Regions from separate parts of the Bacillus seohaeanensis genome, predicted to be linked through region 2. Evidence: a T-box and tRNA genes for the amino acid it is inferred to sense, from the RefSeq annotation. Region 2 holds a T-box; the other holds one or more tRNA genes.
What was found. The T-box of region 2 lies ahead of ileS (isoleucine--tRNA ligase). A T-box ahead of a tRNA ligase gene usually reads a tRNA of that ligase, here a tRNA-Ile.

Region 1: it has a tRNA-Ile gene. The T-box ahead of ileS (isoleucine--tRNA ligase) is inferred to sense a tRNA for this amino acid. The anticodon was not compared.

What each region holds. Positions count from the first base shown of each region.
Region 1 covers NZ_JBHUMF010000035.1:155,772-163,308, reverse strand. The annotation lists rRNA gene rrf (5S ribosomal RNA) at 107-223, shown strand; tRNA gene ACFSUL_RS21260 (tRNA-Glu) at 265-339, shown strand; tRNA gene ACFSUL_RS21255 (tRNA-Val) at 346-421, shown strand; tRNA gene ACFSUL_RS21250 (tRNA-Thr) at 493-568, shown strand; tRNA gene ACFSUL_RS21245 (tRNA-Lys) at 594-669, shown strand; tRNA gene ACFSUL_RS21240 (tRNA-Leu) at 676-760, shown strand; tRNA gene ACFSUL_RS21235 (tRNA-Gly) at 774-848, shown strand; tRNA gene ACFSUL_RS21230 (tRNA-Leu) at 859-947, shown strand; tRNA gene ACFSUL_RS21225 (tRNA-Arg) at 954-1,030, shown strand; tRNA gene ACFSUL_RS21220 (tRNA-Pro) at 1,045-1,121, shown strand; tRNA gene ACFSUL_RS21215 (tRNA-Ala) at 1,145-1,217, shown strand; tRNA gene ACFSUL_RS21210 (tRNA-Met) at 1,233-1,306, shown strand; tRNA gene ACFSUL_RS21205 (tRNA-Ile) at 1,337-1,410, shown strand; tRNA gene ACFSUL_RS21200 (tRNA-Ser) at 1,418-1,510, shown strand; tRNA gene ACFSUL_RS21195 (tRNA-Met) at 1,538-1,611, shown strand; tRNA gene ACFSUL_RS21190 (tRNA-Asp) at 1,645-1,721, shown strand; tRNA gene ACFSUL_RS21185 (tRNA-Phe) at 1,839-1,914, shown strand; tRNA gene ACFSUL_RS21180 (tRNA-Tyr) at 1,950-2,033, shown strand; tRNA gene ACFSUL_RS21175 (tRNA-Trp) at 2,042-2,115, shown strand; tRNA gene ACFSUL_RS21170 (tRNA-His) at 2,130-2,205, shown strand; tRNA gene ACFSUL_RS21165 (tRNA-Gln) at 2,249-2,323, shown strand; tRNA gene ACFSUL_RS21160 (tRNA-Gly) at 2,412-2,485, shown strand; tRNA gene ACFSUL_RS21155 (tRNA-Ile) at 2,501-2,577, shown strand; tRNA gene ACFSUL_RS21150 (tRNA-Asn) at 2,599-2,673, shown strand; tRNA gene ACFSUL_RS21145 (tRNA-Arg) at 2,762-2,835, shown strand; gene upp (uracil phosphoribosyltransferase) at 3,299-3,928, shown strand; gene wecB (non-hydrolyzing UDP-N-acetylglucosamine 2-epimerase) at 3,948-5,093, shown strand; gene ACFSUL_RS21130 (AtpZ/AtpI family protein) at 5,608-5,829, shown strand; gene ACFSUL_RS21125 (ATP synthase subunit I) at 5,836-6,210, shown strand; gene atpB (F0F1 ATP synthase subunit A) at 6,233-6,955, shown strand; gene atpE (F0F1 ATP synthase subunit C) at 7,032-7,244, shown strand; gene ACFSUL_RS21110 (F0F1 ATP synthase subunit B) at 7,428-7,537, shown strand, end outside.
Region 2 covers NZ_JBHUMF010000031.1:1,260,282-1,267,818, forward strand. The annotation lists gene ACFSUL_RS19360 (hypothetical protein) at 400-687, opposite strand; gene ileS (isoleucine--tRNA ligase) at 914-3,685, opposite strand; T-box leader at 3,858-4,110, opposite strand; gene ACFSUL_RS19370 (DivIVA domain-containing protein) at 4,157-4,672, opposite strand; gene ACFSUL_RS19375 (YlmH family RNA-binding protein) at 4,913-5,689, opposite strand; gene ACFSUL_RS19380 (YggT family protein) at 5,763-6,026, opposite strand; gene ACFSUL_RS19385 (cell division protein SepF) at 6,035-6,493, opposite strand; gene ACFSUL_RS19390 (YggS family pyridoxal phosphate-dependent enzyme) at 6,511-7,185, opposite strand; gene pgeF (peptidoglycan editing factor PgeF) at 7,192-7,537, opposite strand, start outside.

The DNA.
Region 1 (7,537 bases), on a different contig from region 2:
TCGAGAAGTTAGGAGCCGTAGCTGGACAATTAAACAAGCGATACTCCATCTTTTTGACTTCAACTTTATCTAGTTTTGAAGGAACAAACCTTCTATTACATATTCGTCTGGTGATTATGGCGAAGAGGTCACACCCGTTCCCATGCCGAACACGGAAGTTAAGCTCTTCAGCGCCAATGGTAGTTGGGGGATTTCCCCCTGCGAGAGTAGGACGTTGCCAGGCACAGCCCCTATTTGGGGGCTATTGTTTTGTCAAATTATATTGGCCCGTTGGTCAAGCGGTTAAGACACCGCCCTTTCACGGCGGTAACACGGGTTCGAATCCCGTACGGGTCACCATATAGTGGAGGATTAGCTCAGCTGGGAGAGCACCTGCCTTACAAGCAGGGGGTCGGCGGTTCGATCCCGTCATCCTCCACCATATATAGTTGTTAGGTTTAACTAGCAAGGCATAATTGATGAATATATATTAGTAGAATAAATATTAATAACGCCGGTGTAGCTCAACTGGTAGAGCAACTGACTTGTAATCAGTAGGTTGGGGGTTCAAGTCCTCTTGCCGGCACCATTTAGTATATACTTAATAATTTTAAGAGCCATTAGCTCAGTTGGTAGAGCATCTGACTTTTAATCAGAGGGTCGAAGGTTCGAATCCTTCATGGCTCACCACTATTTGCGGGTGTGGCGGAATTGGCAGACGCACCAGACTTAGGATCTGGCGCCGCAAGGCGTGGGGGTTCAAGTCCCTTCACCCGCACCACTGCTTTTATAACGCGGAAGTAGTTCAGTGGTAGAACACCACCTTGCCAAGGTGGGGGTCGCGGGTTCGAATCCCGTCTTCCGCTCCAAAGAAACTTTGCCGGGGTGGCGGAACTGGCAGACGCACAGGACTTAAAATCCTGCGGTAGGTGACTACCGTACCGGTTCGATTCCGGTCCTCGGCACCACAATACGCGCCCGTAGCTCAATTGGATAGAGCGTTTGACTACGGATCAAAAGGTTAGGGGTTCGACTCCTCTCGGGCGCGCCATCTTAATTAATAAACGGGAAGTAGCTCAGCTTGGTAGAGCACTTGGTTTGGGACCAAGGGGTCGCAGGTTCGAATCCTGTCTTCCCGACCAGTAGAAAGTTTAAATACAAACATGGGGCCTTAGCTCAGCTGGGAGAGCGCCTGCTTTGCACGCAGGAGGTCAGCGGTTCGATCCCGCTAGGCTCCATATTATTTTTAAAATGGCGGTGTAGCTCAGCTGGCTAGAGCGTACGGTTCATACCCGTGAGGTCGGGGGTTCGATCCCCTCCGCCGCTATAAGAAATTAATGTTAGTGCTAGTAATATTGGACCCTTAGCTCAGTTGGTTAGAGCTGACGGCTCATAACCGTCCGGTCGTAGGTTCGAGTCCTACAGGGTCCATTTATATGGAGGAATACCCAAGTCTGGCTGAAGGGATCGGTCTTGAAAACCGACAGGGGTGTTAAAGCCCGCGGGGGTTCGAATCCCTCTTCCTCCGCCATATCCTTTAAACAATAATTCATATTAGCGCGGGGTGGAGCAGTCTGGTAGCTCGTCGGGCTCATAACCCGAAGGTCGCAGGTTCAAATCCTGCCCCCGCAATACCAGGTTTTCAGTAAAATGAAAATTTAATTTGGTCCGGTAGTTCAGTTGGTTAGAATGCCTGCCTGTCACGCAGGAGGTCGCGGGTTCGAGTCCCGTCCGGACCGCCATTTACATATAGGGCACTTATAAAATCAGCATACAGATTGAATTGAGATTTGAAAAAATTTCCTGGAAGTTGTATGATGAAGAAAGCCTTGTCTGAAATTAGGATACATATTAAATAAGGCTCAGTAGCTCAGTTGGTAGAGCAATGGACTGAAAATCCATGTGTCGGCGGTTCGATTCCGTCCTGAGCCACCATTAACTTAATATTCCCTTAGTTTTTCAGGAAGTATGGAGGGGTAGCGAAGTGGCTAAACGCGGCGGACTGTAAATCCGCTCCTTCGGGTTCGGCAGTTCGAATCTGCCCCCCTCCACCACCAAAATTAGGGGCATAGTTTAACGGTAGAACAGAGGTCTCCAAAACCTCCAGTGTGGGTTCGATTCCTACTGCCCCTGCCAATAGATAAATAATGGCGGTTGTGGCGAAGTGGTTAACGCATCGGATTGTGGCTCCGACACTCGTGGGTTCGATTCCCATCAATCGCCCCAAAGTAAAGTATTATTATAAAAATTGACTCATGCTGCTTTTCAATGGGCTATAGCCAAGCGGTAAGGCAACGGACTTTGACTCCGTCATGCGCTGGTTCGAATCCAGCTAGCCCAGCCATTTTCAAATAACTTGGTTAATTGTTAGTCAAAGATAGGTAAGCTTTCATAGCAAGTCAAACTTGAGTATTTACAATAAATTTATACATGCGGGTGTAGTTTAATGGTAAAACCTCAGCCTTCCAAGCTGATGTCGTGGGTTCGATTCCCATCACCCGCTCCAAATAATACATAATGGGGGCCTATAGCTCAGCTGGTTAGAGCGCACGCCTGATAAGCGTGAGGTCGGTGGTTCGAGTCCACTTAGGCCCACCATAATTAAATAATTTTTCTTGTTCCGCAGTAGCTCAGTGGTAGAGCAATCGGCTGTTAACCGATTGGTCGTAGGTTCGAGTCCTACCTGCGGAGCCATTTTTTATATGAAGAAATTTTTAAGATCGCCCTTTGCTAAGAGGATAGGTCCCGTAGACATGCTTATTTCTTTTATTTCAAGTGTGATGCGCCTTTAGCTCAGCAGGATAGAGCGACAGCCTCCTAAGCTGTAGGTCAGAGGTTCGAATCCTCTAAGGCGCGTATTTAAACATAACTATGGTAGAGTGATAGAAAAAACTAATATGAATATCTAAAAATATAACGAGGAGCGATTACCAATATGGTAGTCGCTTTTTTTGTAGGGAAAATAATAAAAAGTTCTCTTTTGAATAACCTTTCTATTAGAACAGTCTGCATCTAAACTAGTATAGGGAGCCTGCTTAGCTTTTTCTGCCCGTAAACTGAATCTATTGTTTTAAAAAAGTTTTTTTCTTTTTAACATGAGGGATAAAGATTCCAAACCTCTGTATTTTATAGAACAAATTCGACTTATACTCTTCTGATTCTTACATGTGACTCGAAAGAATTACATCTTCTTAAAAATTTCCTTACACTTCCTCACTTTTATTGCCCTTAGATTCTCTTTTATGTACAATAGGCAATAGTGTAAATCATGAAACAGGAATTTATTTTACATAAAAACAGCATAAAGGAGCGAGTTAGAGTGGGTAAGGTTTATGTATTTGATCATCCATTAATTCAACACAAATTAACATTTATTAGAGATAAAAACACAGGTACAAAGGAATTTCGTGAGCTAGTAGATGAGGTGGCTACGCTAATGGCCTTTGAAATCACACGTGATTTACAATTGGAGGAAATTGAAGTAGCAACACCAGTTAGTCAGGCGACAGCCAAAACATTAGCTGGAAAAAAACTCGGGATTGTGCCGATTCTTCGTGCGGGACTAGGTATGGTTGATGGAATATTAAAGCTTATTCCTGCAGCAAAAGTAGGACATGTTGGTTTGTACCGTGATCCTGAAACATTGCAGCCTATTGAATATTATGTGAAGCTTCCTAGTGATGTGGAAGAGCGTGAGCTTATTGTAGTAGATCCAATGCTTGCTACTGGCGGGTCTGCTGTTGAAGCGATTAACTCACTAAAAAAACGTGGTGCGAAAAACATCAAATTCATGTGTCTTGTTGCCTGTCCTGAAGGTGTGGATGCAATTAAAGAAGCACATCCGGAAGTAGATATTTATATCGCAGCACTTGATGAAGGGTTAAATGAAAAAGGATATATCGTACCTGGTCTTGGCGATGCAGGAGACAGATTATATGGTACAAAATAATGAAAAGCAGGTGAAAATAGTGGACAAGCCTATAAAAGTAATGACAATCTTCGGTACAAGACCAGAAGCAATAAAAATGGCACCACTTGTACTAGAGTTAAAGAAATATCCTGAGCAATTTGAGACAGTCGTAACAGTAACAGCTCAACATCGACAAATGCTAGATCAGGTATTGAACATTTTTGATGTGCAACCTGATTATGACTTAAATATAATGAAGGACCGTCAAACACTTATAGATGTTACCACAAGGGGACTAGAGGGGCTCGATAAGGTAATGAAAGAAGCAAAGCCCGATGTTGTCCTTGTACATGGCGATACAACAACAACATTTATTGCCAGCCTTGCAGCATTCTATAATCAAATTGCAGTTGGTCATGTAGAAGCCGGATTGCGAACATGGAATAAATATTCTCCATTCCCAGAGGAAATGAATCGTCAATTAACAGGTGTTATGGCAGATTTGCACTTCTCTCCAACAGAGAAATCAGCTCAAAATCTTCTAAATGAAAACAAAAAGGAAGAAAGTATCTTTATTACTGGAAATACAGCGATAGATGCACTTAAAACTACGGTTAAAGATGAATATGAACATGAGGTGCTTCAAAAGGTCGGCGATGATCGTCTAGTATTACTTACGGCACACCGCCGTGAAAACCTCGGTGAGCCGATGCGTAATATGTTCCGTGCAATTAAGCGATTAGTGGACGAGCATGATGATATTCAAGTTGTTTACCCGGTCCATTTGAACCCAGCCGTTCGAGAAGTGGCGGATGAGGTGCTCGGAAATGATCCTCGAATACACTTAATTGAGCCGCTTGATGTCATTGATTTTCATAACTTTGCTTCAAGAGCACATTTAATTTTAACCGATTCTGGTGGTGTCCAAGAAGAAGCCCCATCACTTGGTGTCCCAGTTCTTGTGCTTCGTGACACAACGGAGCGTCCGGAAGGAATTGAAGCAGGAACATTAAAGCTAGCAGGGATAGAAGAAGAAAATATATACAACTTAGCGAAAGAGCTTCTTACAGACCAAAAAGCTTACGATAAAATGGCGAAAGCAGCCAATCCATACGGAGACGGACTTGCATCTTACCGAATCACCCAAGCTATCCGTTATCATTTCAAAGAACTAAAGGAACGACCAAAGCCGTTCACAACCTAACTAACATAGAGGCCCTTGTTATTTAAATAACAAGGGCCTCTATTATTTTGCGGACGTAGCTTTAATGCGTTAAAGTAACTAGGGACGGACCTTTGAGGTTGTCTCCAACTTCCATATCTTAACCCATTAAAATCCATACTTTAGAACGGAAAAAATAATTTATACAAGTATAATATTATATGGAAGTATTTACATTACATAAAAGTCATTCACATATTCATGTTTCTTCTATATACTTTAAGAAGTAGAGCAGTAAGTAGTATTGAAAATGCCTAAAGATTTGTATCTATTGTCAAAAAACACGTTTGAATTGTGTGCAAATTGTGACAACTGTAACAGCTAGTAAACTTTTTAAATACAACACATTGACATAGATAATATGCTATTGTATGCTAACAAAGGATATATAATGATAAGGTTTTCACAATTAAATGTTTAAGGTGTGAAAACGCTTTACATCCTTTGAAGAAAGTGCTTTTCCACATTCCACTACAAATTAGTGTGGGGATGAATTATGCGTCAAAACAAACGACGTCCGTATCAATCGATGGCCCTATATTCTGCCATACTTTCACAATTAGTTGGTTCCATTCTCATTGGAATTTTTGGAGGAAGATGGCTTGATAAAATATGGGATACCACACCACTATTCTTAATTATTGGACTACTTCTTGGTCTGTCGGCAGGTACTTATGCCATGCTTCGCACAGTCCAACATTTCTATTCGGGAGACTAATGTGACATGCCGGAAATACAACAAATGTTTATAAGGCATCGTAAGTACATACTTTTTCTTCTCTCCATTTACGTTCTCGGTTGGGGCTTTACATCCTATCAGTCTATTTTTTTAGGACTTATCTTTGGTACAAGTATAAGCTTGTTTAACCACTGGGTAATGGTTAGAAGAACATCAAGGTTTGGAGATGCGGTGTTAGCAGGGAAAAAGGTACGATCATTAGGGACATTTTCACGGATGGCTGGAGCGGCCTTTGCGATTATAGTAGCAATGGAGTTTCCACACGTATTCCATATCCTAAGTGTTGTTTTGGGATTAATGACATCCTACATTGTCATTATGATAGATTATTTTATTCAGCAACTAAAATCTCATCAGTAGCGGGGAAGAGAGGTGAATTTCATTGAATCATGAAGCTCCTTTATACAATTTGGATTTCATGGGTACGACAATAACCTTTAACCTGGCAAATATTTTAATGATTACTGTAGCAAGTGCTATCGTTTTCCTTATTGCCGTTTTGTCTACTCGTCGACTTGCCATGAAACCAACAGGGTTCCAGAACTTCATGGAATGGACGATGGACTTTGTGAAAAACATTATTAAAAGTAACATGGATTGGAAAACAGGGGGACGTTTTCATATTTTAGGTCTTACCTTGATTATGTACATATTTGTTTCAAATATGTTAGGTCTTCCATTTGCTGTCGTGATTGATCACGAACTATGGTGGAAATCACCTACAGCGGATCCTGTTGTCGCCATGACATTATCTGTCTTAGTGGTAGCACTATCCCATTATTATGGTATTAAGATGAAAGGTTTTGGTGAATACGGAAAAGACTTTTTAAAACCAATGTGGTTCTTGTTCCCGCTTAAAATAATTGAGGAATTTGCCAACACATTAACATTGGGTCTTCGTCTTTACGGAAACATCTATGCCGGAGAAATACTTCTTACTTTACTAGCAGGAAGTTTAGCAACTGGCGTAGGAGGAACGATTGCGGCAGTTTTACCAACACTTGCTTGGCAAGGATTCTCCATTTTCGTTGGTGCCATCCAATCATTCATTTTTGTTATGTTAACGATGGTGTATATGGCTCATAAAGTCAGCCATGACCATTAATATATACCTGTTCATTTATTGAACAAAAACATTTAGTAAAAAATATATTTTTATACATTTAAGGAGGAACTTTAGAATGGGTCTTATAGCAGCAGCAATTGCAATCGGTTTAGCAGCACTAGGTGCAGGTATCGGTAATGGTCTTATCGTATCTCGTACAGTTGAAGGTATCGCACGTCAACCAGAAGCACGTGGTATGCTTCAAACAACAATGTTCATCGGGGTTGCGTTAGTAGAGGCGATTCCTATCATCGCGGTTGTTATCGCGTTCATGGTACAAGGTCAATAATCGAAGTTACACACGTTCCAAAATGGCGAAGATCATTCCTTGAGAACCTTCGCCATTCCTTTATGTTCATGACTTCAGAATAGAAGGAAACAATCTATTATTCACTGCGTAAATCAGTGTGAATTAAATAATTAGCAAAAATGCTTAATAGAAGGAATTGACTCTTGAAGGGAGTGAAATCGCGTGCCAACAAACGCATTTGTCCTTGGTGCAGGTGGAGTTAACACTGGTGATATTATATTCCAGCTTGTTATGTTTATCATCCTACTTGCCCTATTAAAGAAATTTGCATG
Region 2 (7,537 bases):
TTTTAGCATAATATCGCAAATAAAGACACTAAGACTACTAATGGGCTGCCTTGTATTTTTAGGCTCTTTTCTCACAGATTGTTGTTTTACTTATAGATTCTGCCCGTTGGCTTTCTGCTACGGGCACTAGACTCCTTTGGGGGAGAATAAGGGCCTCCTGTAAAAGCGAAAGCAGCCTGTCCAGCTCGCAAAGAAAATTACCTAAGGGCGTCCTTTGCCTTTTAGGAATTTTATCTTTTTTCACAGTGAGCTAGACATACACTTCGCCCGTGGCGTCTTCTCCCTTTCCCTCTCTTCCTGCAGGAGCCAAGTGCCCTCCGCTCCAATCATCTCAGGGGGTTAAACTTAGTTTTTCGTTAAAAAACAACAACCTTTACGAAAACAGCCTATTTTTAAAATTTAATAATTAGTAGTCCATTGTTTCTTTCCGTAACGGAGCCACTCATTTACTTGATCCATGTTTTGTATAGTAGGGTTTATTTTAATAAATTCAAAAGGAATCTCTTCTCCACTCAACTCACAATATCCAAATGACTTCGTTTTAACTTTGTGTAATGCTTGCTGTACGTCCTTTTTTTCTTCTTGTATACACTGTCCGACTATGGGATTTTCCGATTGACTATTCTCCAGCTCTTTCAAGGTTAATTCCAGTTCTTGAATGATGTTTTCATATTGGTTAACTGCCATCTTTATCCCTCCATATACTTAGTATGGTGAGTCTGACCAAGAAATTACGAAGAAAGATATAGAAAAAGCCCCAGAGATTATTTTTTCTCTAGGGCTAATACTTCTATCATTTCAATGAGCTAGAGCGTCAAAGTCCTTTTTAAAAAAATAGTTGAGATTAAGTTTCCTCTCCCTATTTTCCCGGAAATACTTGTCTTCCCTTCACAAATTAGTTCCATACTTTATATTAGGATAGATGGGAATAACTTTCTTTCACGACACTAGCACATCTAGTACATAGTGTCGGATGATCACTATCCTCACCAACTGTCTCCGTCACAACCCAACAGCGTTCGCATGTTTCACCTTCTGCCTTTTCGACTACAATCGCATTAGGACCAAGTTTCAAGGCGTTCTCAGGTGCATTCTCAACTTTTCCTCCTACTTCAAAAGCTGACACGATAAACAGCTGCTTAAGATCTTCAGAAATGGAGTCTAACAATTGTTTTGTGTCATCATTTACATAAAGGGATACTTTTGCTGTTAAAGACTTACCAATAACCTTTTCATTCCGCGCTTCTTCTAATGCTTTTAAAACATCATCTCGAAGGTTTAGGAATGCTCCCCATTTATTTTTTAATTCCTCCGCGTGCGGAAGTTCTTGATACTTAGGCATATCTGTTAATTGGGCACTTTCTTCTTTAACACCTGCAATATGCTCCCAAACTTCGTCTGCTGTATGCGAAAGAATTGGACTCATCAGCTTGGTTAACGTTACAAGGCTTTCATATAGAACCGTCTGCATTGCACGTCGTTCAAAATTATTTTTTGATTCAATATAAAGGACATCTTTCGCAAAGTCTAAATAGAAAGAGCTTAAGTCCAATGTACAGAAATTATTAACCGCATGGTAAATACTTGCAAATTCGTATCGATCATACGCATTGTTCACACTTTTTACAAGATCATTTAATCTTACAAGCATAAATTGGTCTACTTCTCGTAATTGATCATAATCGATTGCATCTGCCGTCGGATCAAAATCAGAAAGATTCCCTAGTAAGAAACGATACGTATTACGAATTTTACGGTAAACTTCTGCTACTTGTTTTAAAATTGCGTCTGATACACGTACATCTGCTTGGAAGTCAACGGAAGCTACCCAAAGTCTTAAAATGTCAGCACCAAGTTGTTTCATAACCTTTTCCGGTACAACAACATTCCCTAAAGATTTACTCATTTTTCTCCCTTGCCCATCAAGAGCAAAACCGTGACTTAAAACTCCTTTATAAGGAGCTTTCCCTGTTACAGCAACACCTGTTGTTAATGATGAGTTAAACCAGCCGCGGTATTGATCGGAACCTTCTAAGTACAGATCTGCCGGACGAGCTAAGTCTTCTCTTTGTTCTAAAACTGCTTGATGTGAAGAGCCACTGTCGAACCAAACGTCCATAATATCTTCTTCTTTTGTGAATTTACCATTTGGGCTGCCCTCATGTGTAAATCCTTCTGGAAGTAAATCCACAGCTTCTTTTTCAAACCAGATATTTGAACCATGCTCACGGAAAAGTTTTGATACATGTTCGATTGTCTCTTCTGTAATAATTTCTTCACCGTTTTCAGCATAAAATACAGGAATTGGAACACCCCAGGCACGTTGTCTAGAAATACACCAATCACCACGGTCACGAACCATATTATAAAGACGAGTTTCTCCCCAGCTTGGAACCCATTTTGTGTCCTGTACAGCTTTCAATAGTTCATCTCTAAATTTATCAATAGAAGCAAACCATTGTGCAGTAGCTCTAAAGATAATAGGTTTTTTTGTACGCCAATCATGAGGATAGGAGTGTGTAATAAAATTTAATTTAAGAAGAGCTCCAACTTCCTCCAATTTTTGTGTAATCGGTTTGTTTGCTTTATCATAAAACTCCCCTTCAAATCCTGGAGCTTCGGATGTCATAATACCTTTTTCATCTACAGGACACAAAACATCAAGACCGTATTGTTTTCCTACGATAAAGTCATCTTCCCCATGTCCTGGAGCTGTATGAACACAACCAGTACCGGAGTCAGTAGTAACGTGGTCACCTAAAATAACAAGAGAATCTCTTTCATATAAAGGATGTTTCGCAACGATTCTTTCTAAATCGGCACCTTTAACCGTCTTTTCTACAGAATAATCCTCCCATTCCACAACTTCAGCTACATCTTCAAGCAGATCTTCAGCAACAACAAATTTTTCATTGTTAACATTTACTACTACATAAGATAAATCCTGATGAACAGCAATTGCTAAGTTAGCTGGAATCGTCCATGGAGTTGTTGTCCAAATAACAATTTTTGTCCCTTCCTCTAGAACGCCATTCCCTTCTTTTACAGCGAAACTGACATAGATGGATGGAGAACGCTTATCTTGATACTCAATTTCAGCTTCCGCTAATGCAGACTCACTTGATGGTGACCAATACACAGGCTTTTTCCCTTTATAGATATAACCTTTATTTGCCATTTGCCCGAATACTTTAATTTGTTCTGCTTCATATTCAGGCTTTAACGTAATATAAGGATTTTCCCAGTCACCACGAACACCTAATTGTTTAAATTGCACACGTTGGTTGTCAATTTGTTCATAAGCATATTTTTCACAAAGCTTACGAAATTCAGCAACCGTCATCTCTTTACGCTTTACACCTTTATTCGTTAAGGCTTGCTCGATTGGTAACCCATGCGTATCCCAACCAGGCACGTAAGGTGCATGATATCCACTCATTGATTTATAACGAACAATGAAGTCTTTTAAGATTTTATTCAAAGCGTGGCCCATATGGATATTTCCGTTTGCATATGGAGGTCCATCATGTAAGACAAAAAGGGGTCTTCCTTTTGTTCTTTCTTGTACTTTTTCATAAATGTTCATTTCTTCCCATTTTGCCTGCCTATTAGGCTCGCGTTTAGGTAAATTCCCTCTCATTGGAAATTCTGTTTTTGGCATTAATAACGTTTCTTTATACTCCACTGAAGTATCCTCCTTTTAGCTACTTACATTGCATCTTTTCTAAATAACACGTTTTTTAAACAAAACGCTTTAGCATCATTTGTTAGACGCTTGCAGGGCTTTTAGATGGTTTTGTTCGAATAACTATCTAAAAGAAACCTTTTTGAAAAAATAAAAAAGCTTCCTCATCCCAAAAAGGGACGAGAAAGCTTTCCCGCGGTACCACCCTCATAAAGACATTGCCAAGAAGACAGTATCCTCACTCGAACATTCATAACGCGAATGTACACGCTAATCTCTACTAACCCTTTTAGGAATTTGGAGATTAGAGCTCAAGGGTGATATTCCGCTTCTTTTCCTTTTTCCGGGCTTTCACCATCCCCGGTTCGCTTTGAAAAGGAATATATCTAACTAAAAAAGCGTACTGTCCCTGTCACAGCCATTAAAAAGATCATTTGTTGTTTTTTATTATATGAATGTATTAGAAATTCGTCAAGTTAATGTATCTTCTTCTTGAAGTGATTTCAATTCCGTTGCATCCATTTCAAATTCCATTAAATTATCCCAATCATCATTATCCAATAAATCAAGTTGTGCTTCAATAAGCATTTTAAAACGAGTTCGGAAAACTTTTGATTGTTTTTTCAATTCTTCAATTTCCAATGCAACTTTTCTTGCTTTAGAAAGTGATTCGTTGACAATTCGATCTGCATTTTTCTCTGCCTCTTTAATGATAAGCTTTGCCTCTTTACTTGCATTTCGTTTTACTTCTTCTCCTGCTTCTTGAGCTATGACGATAGATTTGTTTAGCGTTTCCTCAATATTTGTAAAATGTCCTAGTCTTTCGTTCATAGAATTTAAATGTTCTTCTAGTTCTTTTTTTTCACGAATTAGAATTTCATAATCCTTAATAATTTGATCTAAAAATTCATTAACTTCATCCTCATCATAACCACGAAAGCCACGACTAAACTCTTTGTTATGTATGTCTAATGGCGTTAAAGACATGATGCCACCTCCAGAACTCTACTGATTTATCTTTTACCTCGCATTTATGCACAGTAAACCTTCCCCTTAAGACTTAAATTATAAAGGTATCCTTTCGGCAGAAGACAACTATTGGTAAATGCTCGATTGACTTAACTAACAATCTGTGAAGAATGGAAGAAAGCCCACTGATTGAAGTTTCACTTTATTATAACTAAAATTTCGACAGTTTGTGTGCTAATTCCTTCAAAAATTCCTAAATTATTTTAAAACTCCTACAGAAATTCTCCATTTTTCTTTTTTTGTTCTACCTTCAACTGCTAATACCTTACTTCTTCCATAGCCTCTAGCAGAAATAACATCCCCTTCTTGAAGTTCAAAAGAGGTATTCTCCACTAGTTTCCAATTCACCTTAACAACGCCTCCATTAATAAGAGCTTGGGCTTTTTGCCTGGAAATATTATAAATAGAAGAGAGTAACACATCAAGCCTTAAAGAGCTAACAGTTGTCGTTTTCTCATTCCAAACTTCTTCTGATGAAATTCGATCTGATTTAAGTATTTGCTTTAGCTTTATTTTCGTTTTTCCTATTTGTTGTAATTCCATTTTAACGTACTCACTTATTTCTTCTGCCAAATACAATTGAACCCTTGAATCATTTTTTATAATATCCCCAAACTTCTCTCTTTTTAAGCCTATAGACATTAAAGAACCTAAAACTTCAGGGTGTTGTATCGTTACAAACTTTACTGGGTAGTCTATTTCATAGGTTTTTACTTTAAAATCTTCTTCTTGGGGTACAAAATAATCGGGGCATATAACAGCTCTTCTCCTTTCGATGGAAGACTCAAAAGGATAAAAATGCAAATTGATATCATCTTGCCCTCCGATTAACGACTGGACAATAAATTGCTGTCTTGGATCTAAAAAGTCTGTCAACATCGGAGCATATTGATCTCGGACAGATTGCTTCCACTGAAGAACTGCATCGACAAACTCCTTTTCATCTTTCCTGAAATGCTGATAAATAGAACTCATTTCTCTTACCTCTCTTACACTTGAAAAGTAAAGATAAAAAAGCTGATTCCGTATTGAACCAGCTTTTTTTATCCTATAGCAACCAAAAAGCTACTTGGCGCAAACCTGATGATGCAAGGTTTAATACAATAAATGCGACAATTGGCGAAATATCAATCATACCAAGCGGCGGAACAAATCGACGGAACGGCTCTAAATATGGCTCACAAATACGTGCCAAAAATTGACCAATCGCTGTCTCTCTTGCATTTGGAAACCAAGACATCAATATATAGATGATCAATGCCCAAGAATAAATCTCGATTACTTGAAATAAAATTTGAAATACAATACCCATGTTTTACATTACCACCTCGAATCCTGTAGATCTTCCTCTTTCAGAAAGTCTGATATATTTCCACTGACTTCAACATTATCAGGAGTACATAGGAATATATCCATTCCTACTCGTTGAATGTCTCCACCAATAGCATAAACAGTTCCGCTTAAAAAATCGACTATCCGCTTTGCTTGATCGTGCTGAATACGTTGCAGATTAACAACAACAGATTTCCTATTTTTCAAATGGTCGGCAATCTCTTGCGCTTCTGCATACACCCTTGGTTCGACTAGCATCATTTTTGAAGATTTTTGGACACTTTGGAGACTGACTACATTTTGTTTTGTATTAGATGGAGGCTGTGATTTCATTTGCTTTTGCTCCTCATTCTCTTCTTTATAACTATCGTCATAACTATCTTCCTCGTATTCATATTCATCCTCGTCCAACAAAAAGAATGTTTTTAACTTCGTTTTAATCCCCATTCGGAATAATCCTCCCTTCAGTCCTCTCCAACTAATGCAGTTCCGATACGGATAAAAGTTGACCCTTCTTCTATAGCAATCATATAATCATTAGACATTCCCATTGACAACTCTGTACACGGGGCATTATGGAGAGCCATTTCTTGTATCTCTTGTTGTAACGTCTTTAATTTTCTAAAGCAGCTTCTAAGCATCTCTTCATCATCTGAGTGCGGAGCCATCGTCATAAGTCCAACTACTTTAACTTTTTCAAATTTCGTTAAATCTTCCAAAAATGCCTTTACTTCCTGTGGAGTTAAACCATGTTTTGATTCTTCTCCAGAAACATTTACTTGGACAAAACATGAAACAGGCTTGTCCGCTCGTTTATTTATTTCGCTTGCTACTGAAAGCCGATCTAATGAGTGTATGTACGACACTTTATGAATGATGTTTTTCACTTTTCGCGACTGCAATGTTCCGATGAAGTGCCAAACCGCTTCTTGGCTAATATTGTCCCTCTTTTCTAACAATCCTACATCTCTATTTTCCCCCAGATGTACAAGACCCGCTTCTAGAGCTTCTTGCGCTCTTTCATTAGAAACATATTTCGTAACTGCAACAATATTAACTTCATCCACATTTCTGCCTGAACGCTCGCAAGCAATTCTAACGTTTTCTTTAACAGATTTAAGTTTATCTATCACTTTCATGAAATATTACTCCTTCCAGCCGATAAAACTCATCATTCTTCCAGTTTTCCCTTCGTCTCTTCGATAAGAATAGAACTGTTGATCATCACAAGAAGAACAATAACCTGATGTGAAGATATTACTAGAAAGAACACCCGCTTTTTTCAAAAGAAGAGAATTTAACATTTTTAAATCTAGACTGTATTGTCCTCTTTCCTTTAAATTATATGGTTTTTCACGTTCATCATCTAGTATTTTTTCCACTTTGTCTATTACACGATTATCTACAGTATAACATTTTTCGCAAATAGACGGCCCGATAACAACTTCAATATCATTTATATCCGAACCTAACCGAATAATTTCTCTTATC